One region of the Sutcliffiella cohnii genome, then DNA from elsewhere that is predicted to be linked to it. Evidence: riboswitches for the same ligand, from Rfam matches in the RefSeq annotation. Region 1 holds a riboswitch; each other region holds the start of a gene.
The links. A riboswitch is a leader RNA that binds a small molecule or an ion and turns the genes downstream of it on or off. The one in region 1 is predicted to bind thiamine pyrophosphate.
Positions count from the first base shown of each region.

Region 2: another riboswitch for thiamine pyrophosphate. It lies ahead of tenA (thiaminase II); the one in region 1 lies ahead of tenI (thiazole tautomerase TenI).
Region 3: another riboswitch for thiamine pyrophosphate. It lies ahead of thiT (energy-coupled thiamine transporter ThiT); the one in region 1 lies ahead of tenI (thiazole tautomerase TenI).

Region 1 covers NZ_CP018866.1:764,626-769,853, forward strand. Annotated here, with positions in the region: gene BC6307_RS03680 (ABC transporter ATP-binding protein) at 1-706, shown strand, start outside; gene BC6307_RS03685 (energy-coupling factor transporter transmembrane component T family protein) at 684-1,481, shown strand; TPP riboswitch at 1,544-1,649, shown strand; gene tenI (thiazole tautomerase TenI) at 1,947-2,564, shown strand; gene thiO (glycine oxidase ThiO) at 2,561-3,688, shown strand; gene thiS (sulfur carrier protein ThiS) at 3,685-3,888, shown strand; gene BC6307_RS03705 (thiazole synthase) at 3,891-4,658, shown strand; gene BC6307_RS03710 (thiazole biosynthesis adenylyltransferase ThiF) at 4,658-5,228, shown strand, end outside.
Region 2 covers NZ_CP018866.1:1,144,421-1,149,648, reverse strand. Annotated here, with positions in the region: gene BC6307_RS05595 (EAL domain-containing protein) at 1-421, opposite strand, end outside; gene BC6307_RS05590 (hypothetical protein) at 794-1,183, opposite strand; gene BC6307_RS05585 (RNA polymerase sigma-70 factor) at 1,180-2,067, opposite strand; gene BC6307_RS05580 (phytoene desaturase family protein) at 2,073-3,323, opposite strand; TPP riboswitch at 3,527-3,630, shown strand; gene tenA (thiaminase II) at 3,775-4,467, shown strand; gene BC6307_RS05570 (FAD-dependent monooxygenase) at 4,672-5,228, opposite strand, start outside.
Region 3 covers NZ_CP018866.1:1,919,766-1,924,993, forward strand. Annotated here, with positions in the region: gene hutI (imidazolonepropionase) at 1-682, shown strand, start outside; gene hutG (formimidoylglutamase) at 672-1,634, shown strand; TPP riboswitch at 1,700-1,801, shown strand; gene thiT (energy-coupled thiamine transporter ThiT) at 1,866-2,402, shown strand; gene BC6307_RS09490 (NAD(P)-dependent oxidoreductase) at 2,465-3,337, opposite strand; gene BC6307_RS09495 (ATP-binding protein) at 3,556-5,228, shown strand, end outside.

The DNA.
Region 1 (5,228 bases):
TCCAACTAATTTAAACCAAAATCCAGAAAAGGGAGAATCGATTATATCTCTACACGATTTTCAGGGTTTTAGAGGAAAAGAGTGTAAAATTTCAGTGGAGGATGTTACGTTCCATAAAGGTCAATGGACAACGATTATCGGAAAAAATGGCGCAGGAAAAAGTACCCTATTAGAGGCGATTCGAAAGCTTTTAAAAACGAATGGTGAGCTTCATTATTTCGGTGAAAATTACGAAGAAGAAGTGACGTTTGTTTTTCAAAACCCTGAATTTCAATTTGTTACGCATTCCGTTGAAGAGGAAATCGGATATACGCTATTGCGAAAAGGTGTATCGGAAGTAGAGAGAAATAATAAAGTAGAAAAACTGCTCGACAATTTTCATTTAACACATGTACGAACAAAACACCCTTTCGAGCTTTCAACTGGACAAAAAAGACGGCTAAGTGTGGCATCAGCGGTTGTACATCGTCCGAGTGTACTCCTTTTAGATGAACCTACATTCGGCCAGGATAGTCGAAATACTTTTTCGATGCTTGAATGGTTACAACAGCTCAAAGAAGAGGGGGTATGTGTTGTGATGGTTACACATGATGAGCATATTGTTGAGCATTTTGCAGATAAAGTGTTAGTAGTGGAGAGTGGAGAAGTAGTAGAAGTAATAGAGAAAGAGAGGTCCGTACACGATGCAATGGTCATTACAAGTTAACGAAACGTGGTTGCATCGAGTGAATCCGAGTTTCAAGTTAATAGCAATTGTCCTCCTCTTTGTAGCAGTCCTCTTCATACATAACATAAATGTATTAGTGAATATGACACTATTTATGTTATTGCTCTATATAACGTCAACGGGACATAGTTGGAAGGTAAAGGTCGTTCTTCTCCTACCATTTACCATTCTATTTTTCTCTTCTGCTGTGACGATGATTTTGTTCGGTAAAGGTGATACAACATGGTTTCAATTAGGAATTGTTCACATAAGTGAAGAAAGCTTTTATCGAGGAGTTCATATTGGATTAAGAGCATTAGTGTTTGCGTTTTTAGGTTTACTATTCGCGCTAACAACGAAGCCGGTTCTTTTATTTTATTCTCTTATGCAGCAATGGAAGCTACCGCCAAAGTATGCTTACAGTTTTCTCGCGTCTATTCGGCTCCTGCCAATTATGGTAGAAGAATTTTTTACTTTACAAAAAGCGTTAAAAGTTAGAGGGATTAAACAGGAAAAAGGTATGAAAGCTATCATACAAAAGGTCACTTTATATAGTATACCTTTATTATCACAAAGCATCAGAAGGGCGCATCGAATCGCAGTGGCGATGGAAGCAAAAAAATTTTCACAACAAAAAAATCGCACCTATTATTATCAAGTAAAGTACTCAAAAAATGACGTAATATTTACAACAGTTTTATTAATGGTATTACTTATCTCTTTTGTTTCAGCTACCTTTTTCCCTTACTTTTCGATAACGGATGTTAGATATTAAGTTCACTTTTATTTTAAAAAATTGGTTAGTATGCTATACTTTATTTACACAATTTAATAAGAACTTTTCACTAGGGGAGTCGAAATGACTGAGATGGAATAAATTGTTTCCAGACCCTTCGAACCTGATCTGGTTAATACCAGCGTAGGGAAGTGGGTAAATATATTGTATAGAAATATACTATTCATTCATACAAACCACTCTTTACGCTTAGGCGAAAAGAGTGGTTTTTTGTTTAGTATTATGCTAGTAAGGATTTGTTCTATGACGTCTTTTAGTAAAGATTGTAGTACTAATATTTAAAACAGAGAGTGGATCGGAGCGGAGGGAACTTGACTCCCTCCCCGCGGAAAGCAAGTTCACGCAGCGAAGAGGAACGGACTATCTCTAAAGGCTCCATAGTTTACAGGTAGATTTTAAGGTAAGTGTCAACGCTATATGCATTACAAAGGAGATTATCAATCTATGAAGCTACATGTTATTACAGATGGAAAGAAAACGAACGAAGAGTTAACAAACATTTTAAGAAGTATCCATCCATATGTAGACAGAATACATATTCGCGAAAAAGAAAAAACGGCAAGAGAGCTAGCACAATTACTGGAACAAATATTAAAAAGTGGAGTTCCTGCAAACAAATTAATCGTAAATGATCGAGTTGATGTTGCACAAGCATTTTCGGTGCGTGGTGTTCAGCTTGCGTTTCATAGTTTAGACGTACAGTTAGTAAAGCAATCTTTTCCTAGGTTAGAAATTGGATGCTCTGTCCATTCGATAGAAGAAGCAGCATATGCAGAAAAAAACGGTGCGGACTTTTTACTATACGGCCATATTTTTACTACATCCTCAAAACTTGGGCAGCAACCACGTGGGATAGATAATCTTAAAGAAATGACTGAGAAAAGTTCTGTTCCAATTATCGGTATTGGTGGAATTACACCAAAGAATTTAAAACAAGTAGCTTCCACCGGAGCCTCCGGTGTTGCAGTGATGAGTGGAATAATGGAGAGCAAAAACCCAGTATTGATGGCAAAAAGGTTTCAAGAAAGTCATAGCAGCTATGTGGAAGGAGGAGAGAAATGAATAACAATTGGGACGCAATCGTTGTTGGTGGTGGAGTGATCGGAAATGCAGCAGCCTACTATTTACAAAAGTCAGGGAGAAACGTCCTTCTTTTAGAAAAAGGAACCGTTGGCCTAGGAGCGTCAAAAGCGGCAGCAGGGATGCTAGGTGCTCAAGTAGAGTTGACGGAAGTTGGACCAATGTTTGAACTAGCAAGGGAAAGTAGAAAAATGTTTCCTAGATTACAAGAAGAGTTAAAAGAGATGTGTGGTATCGATATCGAGCTTGTTAGAGAAGGCATGCTGAAAGTCGCAAAAACAGATGAGGAAAAAGTTCATTTACAATCTGTAATTGAAGCACAACGTTCATTCGGAGAGAATACAAAATGGCTCGACCGTGAGGAAACACTACAAATGGAATCATCATTAAGTGATAGTATCATCGGAGCTATGGACATACCGAATGATGGGCATGTTAACCCTATACAACTTACACAGGCATTTAGCAAAAGTGCGGTCGCCCTCGGTGCAACCGTTAAAGAGTTCGTAGAAGTATATTCGTTCACCGAGTTGAGCGGAAAAATAACAGGTGTTCATACGAATATAGGTGATTTTTATGGGGAAAACATCGTTGTTGCAAATGGAGCTTGGAGTGCCCGTTTATTGAAGGAAGCGAATATAAACCTACCAACCTATCCGGTAAAAGGTGAGTGTATGTCTGTCATTACAGAACGCCCTCTCATTAAAAGTACCATCTTTTCACAACGGTGTTACGTAGTCCCGAAAAGTGGAAACCGTTTAATTATTGGTGCAACTTCTATTCCTAATAGTTTTTCGGAGCATGTTTCAGTTGAGGGAATCTCTTCCTTGATGCAAGCGTCCATAGACATTTTGCCTGATATTCAACGAGCTCAGTTTGAAAGGGCGTGGGCTGGAATACGACCGCAAACGATAGATGAGTTACCGTTTCTTGGAGTGCACCCAACAATAGAAAACGTATTTATCTGCACAGGTCATTATCGGAACGGTATTTTACTATCCCCAATTAGTGGAAAGCTTATTGCGGATATGATGGATGGTCGTACACTACCTTCCTATTTACAGGCGTTTACGTTTGAACGATTGAAAGGAGTGATAACAACATGAAAGTAACGATAAATGGTGAACTAATAGAGTTACCTAATGATATTAGAACAGTAGAAGATTTGCTAGCACATTTTCACCTTGATCAAAAGGTAGTCATTGTAGAAAAGAACCGAGATATTTTACAAAAAGAATCGCATCCATCAGTTACGTTAGCAGAAGGCGATCAATTAGAATTAGTACATTTTGTAGGAGGCGGATGAACATGTTAAAAATTGGACCATATGAATTTGAATCACGTTTATTATTAGGAACTGGTAAATACCCGAGCTTTGAAGTACAAAAAGAAGCGGTTGCGGTATCCGAATCAGAAATTTTAACGTTTGCGGTACGTCGCATGAACATCTTTGAACCGAGTCAACCAAACTTTTTAGAAAAACTAGACTTAGAGAAATATACGTTACTTCCAAATACTGCTGGGGCAAAAACAGCGGAAGAAGCAGTGCGCATTGCAAAATTAGCAAAAGCGTCTGGATTATGTGACATGATTAAAGTAGAAGTAATTGGCTGCTGGAAAACGTTACTACCAGATCCTGTTGAAACGTTAAAAGCAACAGAAGAGCTTTTAAAAGAAGGGTTTATCGTTTTACCGTACACTTCAGATGATGTTGTACTTGCTCGCAAACTAGAAGAATTAGGTTCACACGCAATAATGCCTGGAGCTTCTCCAATTGGATCTGGTCAAGGAATTATCAATCCGCTCAACTTAAGCTTTATTATCGAGCAATCAAACGTTCCAGTTATTGTGGATGCGGGAGTTGGCTCACCAGCTGATGCTGCTCAGGCGATGGAGTTAGGAGCAGATGGAGTTTTATTAAACACCGCTGTTTCGGCTGCAAAAGACCCAGTGAAAATGGCAAAAGCAATGAAACTAGCAATTGAAGCAGGAAGGTTAGGTTTTGAGGCTGGGCGTATGGAGAAAAAACGTTATGCCACTGCTAGTAGCCCAACTGAAGGAATGAGTGTTAGCTAATGGAACGCTATTCTAGACAGATACTATTTAAACCAATTGGGGTAAATGGACAAAAGCAATTAACGGAACAGCATGTCCTCATAGTGGGAGCAGGTGCACTCGGTACAGGTATTGCCGAGGCACTTTCTCGAGCTGGGGTCGGGAAAATGACGATTATCGATCGAGATTACGTAGAATGGAGTAATTTACAGCGCCAACAACTATACGGGGAATTAGATGCTGAACATAAAATTCCTAAAGCAGTTGCTGCTAAAACGAGACTACTAGAAATTAACTCATCTACTGAAATAGAAGCAATCGTCGGAGATGCTACACCAGATTTACTAGAACCGTTAATAGATGGTGTTTCTTTACTTTTAGATGCAACAGATAATTTTGATATTCGTTTTATTATTAATGACCTATCTCAAAAATATAATATACCTTGGATTTATGGTGCCTGTGTCGGTAGTTATGGGATTTCCTATACGATTCTTCCAGGAGAAACACCTTGTTTACAATGTTTATTAAAGTCCGTTCCGTTAGGTGGTGCTACTTGTGATACGGTGGGAGTTATTTCTCCAGCAGTAC
Region 2 (5,228 bases), 380 kb from region 1:
TAGTCATATCTTTTATGATGCAATAAACACCGATAATGTTTTTCATCGAATCTGTGTACGGAACATACGTTATATTAGCTGTCATAACATTACCGTTTTTATCATAAATACACGAAACAAAATGCTGAACCTTTCCTTTAGTCCCCTTTTTAAAACACTTTTTTGCCTCTTCAACATAATCTTTGTGTACGTACTCTATATATTTGTATTTTAGATCAGACATTGTATAGCCTGAAACAGCGGTTAACGCATCATTTGCATAAATAGGATATCCATCCTTATTTATCACAACAATTGGATCTGGATGATTATCAAAGAGTGATGTTAAATTGTTATCGTTATGATAGATTTCTATATTTATCGTTTCAGAGTTATTATTCCTGTTCTTTTTTCGATTAATAAATGGTATTGTATCTAACATGCATTATCGTCCCCTTTTTTGAATGCTACCTTTTAAGTAATCTAATGTTGTTAGTTACTATTTTCCAATTTTTTAAAAAGAAATTGTATCACCCACTATTCTTAATCGAGTGTTTTAGTATAGGAGTAGCTTCCTATTTTTATATTCCTATATAGGACCAGGTAATATGGTACTTAGACAATTGGATAAAAAGAACAAAAAAAAGGTTGGGACATAACTATTTTTATCAAAGTAAAAAACGAACAAAAGATAGTAGAGTGGAAATAATCCGCTCCGGAAATATACTTCGCTAATTCTGCGATTGTTCGTTTTTTATCATGATCATTTTAGTTTTGTCTCAGCCTCTTTTTCATTTGTTCATGCTCAATAAGTTTAATTCTTTTGTTTAACGGTACTTTCCAAAAGCCCTTTAAAATTATCACGATAGTACCATACTAATATCCCTTCCAATAATGTGATGAATAAAGCAAGTAATAACAAATCAGAATCTACAAAAATATGAAATGCGACTATATTAATGATTATGCTTGCTAATGCAGTTAATGCTAATGGAACATATTTACGAACTATAAGTAAAATCCCTGCAACTATTTCTACACCCTTTTCAAGCGCTAAAAAGTATCCCTCTCCTAAAAACTCCATGGCGGCTGGACTTGTAGGAGCAAACGGCTCATATCCGAATAAAACCACATATCCGTTAAGTCCTGCTCCGAGAAAAATAGTGCCTAACAATATTTCTATGATACGAATAAATAGGTTCATTTTTTTCCCCTCCCACTTTCCAACATATACGTTAATTTTTCTGGATTGCGAATTACAAATATTTGCGTTACCTTTTGATCTGTAATCTCAAAACAGACGGCACTGCTCGGTTCTCGGTCACTACTGATAAAAAGTCCTGGCTGGCCATTGATTAGTGTCATTTGTATGGATAACGACGTATCATCACTGTATTTTTGTAATAAGCCAAATATAAATCGAGCGATTCGTTTACTTGAAACAATCGGAAATATTGCTGCGGTAACTTTGCCGCCACCATCGCTGTATAAAATTGCGTCCTCTTTCAGTAGTTGAAATAGTTCGTCTGTATTTCCAGTCGTTACGGCAGAAACGAATTGATTAATTAGTTTTTCTTCTTCATCCCTACCTACATTATTCTTTTTTTTAGATTCATGAAAATGCAGCTTTTTCTTCGCTCTACTCAATATTTTCCGACAGTTTGCCGCCTCTTTTCCTATGAAACTCTCCATCTCATCATAGGAAAAAGAAAATACCTCTCTTAATACAAATACTGCACGTTCAACCGGGTTAAGTTTTTCTAGTAGTGTTAGGAGCGCGTAGGAGAGTTGGTCATGTTGTTCGATAGAATGCAGCGGATCTTGATCTGTATTTAACGGTTCAGGGAGCCACGGTCCGATATAATGTTCTCTTCTTTTACTCGCGGATTTTAGATGGTCAATCGTTCGATTAGTGGCCATTTTACACAAATACGATTTATAATCTTTAATATTGTTCTTATCAATCTTATGAAAATCTATAAAAATATCATGAACGATATCTTCCGCTTCCGTCATACTTCCTGCCATCTGATAAGATATGGATAAAAGTAGCGGTTTATACTGCGTATATGCTTCCTCCATTTCCATCCTCGCTACACTCCCATTTTTTCATTTAATTCAATAATGCTCATGGCCGCTTGCTTTGCACTAAAAAAAGAACTGTCAACTAACATTCCCTCTGCGCCAACCCAATCTCCGGCAATAAATAACCCTGGAATCTGCTCCATTTCATTTTTTTGTTTTTTCATCATGCTATTAGTTACTGTTATGTTCGGTAGGTAACGTTTTGATATAACATGTTTTTCCCAGCCTGGTTGAACTCGACTAAGAAACTGTTCGAGCTCCTGTTTTAAATCCGTTCTAGGTTCATTAATGCTCAAATATTTCATTACGTGTATGACGGAGTGGCTTTGATTGTCACTTAATGTTGCGACGTTGGAATGATTAGAAAAATAGAGTGGTTGGTCCATGCTCAAGGCGAATGATACTGTAGGATTCGGTGTTTTGTTTAGCACTATATCCAGACATGCTGCCCGGACTGGTATAAGTTCATTGATTGCATCTATTTCATAGCCCTGAAGGAATTTCCTCAACTCATTTGGGCTTGCTGTTGATAAAATATATGGTGTGAAGATTGATTTATTGTTACTTAATTTCACTTCAAACTGTGGAAATTTCCCTTTTATTTGTTGAACGGAGGCTCCCGCTTGAATAATGACACCTAATTTTTCCGCTTTCTCTTTTAACTCCTCTATAATTGACTGCCAACCGTTATGAACATAAATGGCTTTTCCTAATTGCAGCTGCTTAAATGCAACTTCGGCACGAAGCCTATCAGGGTCGTTACAGTAAGAAGATAAACGTATAAGCATGAGAATAAATTTCTGAACACGTTCATCCTTTATATTTTCATGAAGCCATTGGTCAACGGAGATCTCTCGGTTGCTCTTTAATTTTTTTGTTTGTAAAAGTATAAAAAAGCGGAGTAATTCCATTTTCCCTCTCCAACTAAATAAATCACTAGTTAATACAGAGAAAGGGTTGGCGGGAAGGTTATACGGTGAATCATTGTAAAACACCTTTCCCCCGATGGCAGGGCTATTTCCTTTTGGAGAGATGCCTAATTCCGCTAATATTTCTAAACTTTTTCCTTTTGAATATAAGGCATGTGGTCCGAGATTGACATAACTACCATCCATCACTTCTGTTTTTGCCCGACCACCTATTGTTTTAGTTTTTTCGATTAATGTAACGGATAATCCTGCACGTGCTAAATAAATAGAAGCAGTAAGTCCAGCAATCCCTCCACCAATTACAACACAATTTCTTTCTGTATTCTTCATTGTTATCATCCTCCTATTTTACAAACAAGACGATTAACTGATTTATTTTGTGACAGATTTGAGATTAATTTTCTTTTTTTGTTTACTACTTATTTCTATAGTAACAATTAAAAACATAGCATCACGATACATTTTAGTAAAAATTAACTATTTTTCCAATTGTATATTGAATAATGTCTAAATTCATGTAGTATATGGAATAGGATATCCACTAGGGGAGCCAATAGGCTGAGACGTCGCTTTACGCGTCGGACCCTTTGAACCTGATCTGGTTTATACCAGCGGAGGAAAGTGGTGCATCGAGTACGTTTCGTATGCTCATGCTTCTCTTTTCCATGGAAGAGGAGCTTTTTTATGTTGTAAAAAGAGCTCATGCGTACCCCCTTTCGCATTGTCTTCCATGGGTGAATGTGGGTGTTCTTCTTATATTAATTTGGAGGAGGAATACTACATGACATTTTCAAAACAGTTAAGACAGGAAGCAGACCCAATCTTTGAAGCAATTTTTGAACATCCTTTTGTAAAAGGAATTGGAGAAGGAAATGTACCGAAAGAAGCACTCATTCATTACGTACAACAAGATTATGAATACTTAACGACATTTTGCCGTATTTATGGTCTTGCGGTTTCTAAATGTACAGACAGAGAAGATATGACGTTTTTCCAGGAGCAAATAGGGTTTGTCTTAAATGCAGAAATACATCCGCACAATAACTTTTGTAAGGTTGCAGGTGTTCGGTACGAGGATTTACAAAAAGCTCCACTTGCTCCAACCGCCCATCATTACACACGCCATATGATGGAGGCTGCTACAAACGGTACACTTGGCGAAACACTTGCTGCACTAGCACCTTGTCCCTGGACGTATTGGGAAATTGGTAGAAAGCTGATAAAGGAAGTAAAACCGACACCAACTCACCCTTTCTACGAATGGATTACATTTTATGGTGACAAGGAAGTTAGCACCATCACACAAACATTTATGGATAAAATAGATGCTTGTGCGGCCAAAGCTAGTGAATACGAAAAAAAACGCATGCGTGACCACTTTATTACGAGCACACAGTTAGAGCATCAATTTTGGACAATGGCATATACACAAGAAACATGGCCTGTGCCAATTAAATCTATTCAAGTTATATAGATCATCTTTGTAGATATTAAAAAAGCGTTTTGGATTAATATCCACAACGCTTTTTTAAAATTGATTTAAGAAGCTTATGTAACTATATACCTAACCCATATCTTTATATCTCATTAACTCAGCTTCTTCTTTATATGAAGATGATGCTCTGACGGTTTCATATTATGGGCATACTTTATTACTTCTATCACAAATTACTAGCTCCTATACTTCGTGTCCTAGAAGCCATTCTAACCGTTTCATTTTAAGAGAGTCTGGACTGTTCCGTAACAGTTGATTTCTAATAAAAATTGCAATTGGATTTTCGAGTTGCATCATTCTTCCCATTGCTCTAGAACCTTTTACGACTTTAGCAGTTCGGCCGTATCTTATTTCTTCATACTGTTTTAATGCTTTCTCAACTTCATTCGGGTAATCGTCAAGACAGCGAGAGAGCACTAATGCATCTTCCATCGCTTGCGCCCCACCTTGTCCTAAATTTGGTAGCATCGGATGGGCAGCATCACCGAGCAGTGTAATCTTTCCGTTACTCCACGTGTTCATCGGTTTTCTATCAAAAATTTCATGAACAATTATATTCGATTCTTCTGTTGCTTCGATCATGTTAGTAACTGGCTCCCACCAGCCGCTAAAATGATCTAAAGCGATTTTCTTTGGATGAGGGGAATTAATAATAGTGCCACTTTCACTATTTATAGCTGCAAACCAAAAGATTCTTCCTTTTCCTAAATGGGAGAACCCGAACCTTTTTCCATGGCCCC
Region 3 (5,228 bases), 1.2 Mb from region 1:
GTCAGAGGAGTTTTTACAGTTAATGAAACAAATGTTTCAGAAGCTAAAAGAAGAAGATTTAGCAGAATTTGTTGATATATTTTGTGAGGAAGCTGTATTCAACGTAGAGCAGTCAGCCCGATACTTAGCTTCTGCAAAAGAAGCTGGATTCAAATTGAAAATACATGCAGATGAAATTGTCTCTTTAGGAGGTACAGAGTTAGCAATCGAACTTGGAGCAATTTCAGCAGATCATTTAATTGCTGCATCTGATAGAGCTGTTAAAGAGTTAGGTAATTCTGAAGTAATAGCTGTCTTACTTCCTGGTACGACATTTTATTTAAATAAAGAAGGTTACGCTCGCGGAAGGGAAATGATTGATAACGGTACCGCGGTTGCACTAGCGACAGATTTTAATCCGGGTAGCTCTCCTACCGAAAACATTCAACTAATTATGAACTTAGCAATGCTAAAGTTAAAGCTCACGCCAGAAGAAATTTGGAATGCTGTCACGATTAATTCTGCACATGCTATTAATCGTGGGAGTAGTGCAGGCGCATTAAAAGTAGGACGTAAAGCAAATGTAGTTGTATGGAATGCGCCAAACTATTTATATGTTCCTTATCATTACGGGGTAAACCACACGAATACAGTTTATTTAAACGGAGAAGAAGTAGCGAAAGGTGGGGCCTATGTTGGATAAGGAAACGTTTATTCAAAAAGCTGGCAGTCCACTGTTTACAGATCGCTACTACAAAAAAGCAGCTTCTCTGTTACAGGAGTGGAATGGCATAGAGGAGATAAAAGGAACAGCCGTTATTGGTGTTCCTTTATCCAAGCCATCTATTAGTCATTCTGGGGCATGCTTCACTCCTGCTACTGTAAGAAAACTTTTTCACAACTATTCAACATATGCAGTAGAGACTAGAGAAGACCTGCAATCTAGTAAACTTACCGATTGTGGAGATGTGCTCATGCATGCAACAGATATAAAAGAAAGCTATCGCCGCATTGAACAAAGTATAGAGAAGCTAATTAGGGAAAATCCGTCCCTACACCCTATTTTTATAGGTGGGGATCATTCTATTACTTATTCGCTAGTAAAAGGAATGAGTAACGCAAAGGCCGGTACAATTGGTGTTATTCAATTTGATGCACATCATGACTTAAGAAATACGGAAGATGGTGGGCCAACTAATGGTACACCATTCAATAGGTTACTTTCGGATGAAGTCCTTCAAGGTGCCCACCTAGTACAAGTGGGGATTCGAAACTACTCTAATAGCGAATATTATCATCAATTTGCTCTTGAGAAAGGTATTCGTATTTCTACGATGAAAGATGTTCAAGAAAAAGGGATATTGTGTGTTATAGAAGAATCGCTGGAATATTTACAAGGCAAAGTGGATCATATTTACATCTCAGTTGACATGGATGTACTCGACCAAGCATACGCTCCAGGTTGTCCAGCATTAGGTCCCGGAGGCATGACTTCTCGTGAATTGTTAGAAGCTGTATATAAGGTAGCTCAACACGATAAAGTGTGTGGAATAGATATTGTAGAAATAGATCCAACAATCGATTTTCGGGATATGACGAGTCGTGTAGCGGTTCACGTTATGCTAGAGTATTTACGAGGAATCGATATTTCATAGTGTTCCAATTAAAATTTTCCCCTTTTGTTAAAATTATGTTACAATATTGATTGGAAAAGTAAATGAAAGTCCACTAGAGGTGCCGATAAGGCTGAGAGAGGTGAACACCTTAACTCTTGGAACCTGATCTAGTTTATACTAGCGTAGGGAAGTGGTTGTTATTTTATTCTAACCGTTTCTAAATGTTCCTTTAATCTAGCCTTCTAGTGGATACATGAAAGGGAGAGACAGATGGAAAGAGAACGTTTAGTCACAATGGTAGAAATATCTATGATGGCAGCACTTGCAGTTATTTTAAGCTATGTGAAATTTGGTGCGCTTTGGGCGTACGGTGGATCTATATCTTTAATTATGGTTCCAATCTTTGTTATTGCTTTTAGACGAGGTTGGAAAGCGGGGGTTGTAACCGGACTATTAGTAGGGGTTATTAATTGGTTAACAGGAGGTTATGTTGTTCATCCTGCGCAACTTATTCTAGATTACCCATTACCATTTGCACTGTTAGGATTCGCCGCTATTTTTGCCGTAAAAGGAGTAACTATTCGTACAATTGTAGTTGGTATGATATTTGGAACCGCATTACGTTTAATAAGTCATTTCCTTTCAGGAGTAATTTGGTTCGGTGAATATGCTCCAGATGGAATACCGGTTGTATTATATTCTATTATTTATAACTTGTCTTATTTAGTTCCAGAAATGCTTATTACAATAGCGATACTAGTAATTATATATAAATTTTATCCGAAGTTTTTTAAAGCAAACGCTTAAAACTTATAAAGCTGCTTCTATGCGAGGAAGCAGCTTTTTATTTTACTATTAATACATTAATATTACATTTCCCATAATTTATACAACGCTTGTGTACCGCTATTTTCTTCTCCTTTATTGGCAAGCTCTTCATACATATCGATAGCTAAAGAAAGCCCAGGCAGTTTTAACCCCATTGCTTCAGCCTCAGCTAAGGCAATCCCCATATCTTTAATAAAATGCTTCACATAAAAACCGGGTTCAAAATCACCTGCAAGTATTCTAGGTGCTAACTTACTAAGGGAAAAACTATTTGCAGCACCAGTCGTTATCGTTTCTAACACTTTCACAGGATCTAGCCCAGAGCTCTTTGCATATGCAAGTGATTCACATACTCCGATCATATTTGTGGCAATCGCAATTTGATTGCACATTTTCGTATGTTGTCCTGAGCCAGCCTCACCTTGTAATACGATATTTTTACCCATTCTTTCGAACAGAGGTAGGCATGTTTTATATGCATCTTTATCACCACCTACCATAATGGTAAGGCGAGCTTCTTTAGCACCAACGTCTCCACCTGATACAGGTGCATCTAAACTATAAATCCCTTTTTCTTTTGCTGCTGCATAAATCTTTTTTGCTAATGAAGGCGTTGATGTTGTCATATCAATGACGAAAGAACCTTGCTTTGCATTTTCTAATATTCCATCTTTTCCGAAATAAACTTCTTCAACATCTTTTGGGTAACCAACGATTGTAATCGTATATTTCGCATCAGCTACAGCTTCAGCTGGGGTAGAACACCATTTTGCTCCAGAGCTTATTAAATTTTCTGCTTTTTCTTTTGTTCTTGTGTACACGTTAACATGATAGCCAGCTCTTAATAAATGGCCAGCCATACTATTCCCCATTACCCCAGTACCTACGAAAGCAACAGTTTCTCTATTGTTCATGAACATTTCCCCCTTGTTATGTATACGTCATTACCATATATTTTATAGTAAAATATAAAAAATCCAAAGTATTTATTTCTGTAAATGAACAGGTGATATGCAAAAAAAAGACATGAATCTACATATTGATGAAAAAGTTTAGAAAAAATTCGGAATATATTGTATAATTAAAACCAAATTAAATATATTAATATATAAAATGATTAGGGGGGGAAGTTATGGGATATTACCATTCTCCTGTTCAATCTGAAATAGACCAATCTGATCCAGATAGTAATAACATAAGCTTATTTTTAGTAATTGACCAATTGGGAAAGATAAAATATTGCTCAACTTCTAGTGAGACATTATTAAACATGGACAATTCTAAATTAATTGGAAAACCTATTAGAGAACACATTCATCAAGAAGATCTATATTTAGTTGAAAATTTAGTTGAACAACCTACCAATTCTGCTTCTTTTTTAGTAAGGTTAAAAACTGCAGATGGATTTTTGTGTGGAAAAGCAAATATAGTTTCTGTTGGTTCCTCAGCTAACATAAATGAAAGAGAGTGGCTGTTCACTTTTTCACAAGTACCAGGTTGGTCACCTACTAATAATAAATTATATAGAGAAAAAGGGTATACTCGCTATGAGAGTAATGCATTGGGAGATAAACCACTGATTGAAAATTATGCTCATGACCTTATTGAAAAATTACCGAACGGTGTTTTAATTATTGTTGATGGTAAAGTGGAGTATATAAATTGGACTGGATGCCAACTATTAGGTATACATAATCGAATGCAAATTATCGAAAAAGATGTTTACCGGTTTATTGATCCAAAGTTTCATGATATTGTAGAGCATCGGCTAACTTCAGTTGCGCGTGGCAAAAATGTTGGTTTAATGGAACAACAATGGATTAGGGCTGATGGAAGTTTAATTGATTTTGACGTGATGTCGACACCGACGATGTTCCGTGGTAAAATAGCTTCATTTGTCGTATTAGTAAATATTGCACACCGAAAAAATTTTCAAAATATCCTCCAAAAAAGTCGAGAGAGGTTCCGAACATTAATACAAAATACGATTGATACAATTGGTATCATTTGTGAAGAAAAATGGGTGTTTATTAATGAGTCGGGGTTAAAAATGCTGGAAGCAAACAGTTATGGTGAAATTATTGGTAAAAGTATTTTTCACAATATTGCAGAAAATCATTTTAAAGATATTTGGAAACGTACAGTTAATAGTAGTAAGCATGAAAAGAAACATCCTTTATTTGAACAAGCATGGACGACTTTTCAGGATAAAAAGTTGTACACCGAAATGGTGGCTATCCCAACTACATATTTAGGTAAAAAAGCACTTCAAATTATTGTCCGTGATATTTCTGAGCGTAAAAAAGCAGAAGAATTAATGGTACAATCTGAAAAACTTTCGGTCGCAGGTCAATTAGCTGCAGGCATTGCACATGAAATTAGAAACCCGTTAACGGCTATAAAAGGATTTTTTAAGTTAATTGAATCTGGGAACTATCATACTTCTGATTATTATCAAATAATTAATGGAGAATTAAATAGAATTGAGTTAATATGTAGTGAGTTATTATTATTGGCGAAACCGCAAGCTGTTCAATTCCGTACAGTTTCAATTAGTGCATTACTTAAAGATGTGACGTTATTATTAGAAACACAAGCAATTATTAATGATGTTTGGTTTGAATTTGATTTTCAAATTGAAAAGGACTATGTAAAAGCGGACGGTAACCAATTGAAGCAAGTGTTTATTAACATTATTAAAAATGGTATTGAAGCGATGGAAAATGGTGGTACGTTATCGGTTAGAACAGCTGTACAAAATGGTTTTCTCTCTATCCTGATAAGTGATGAAGGACCTGGTATTTC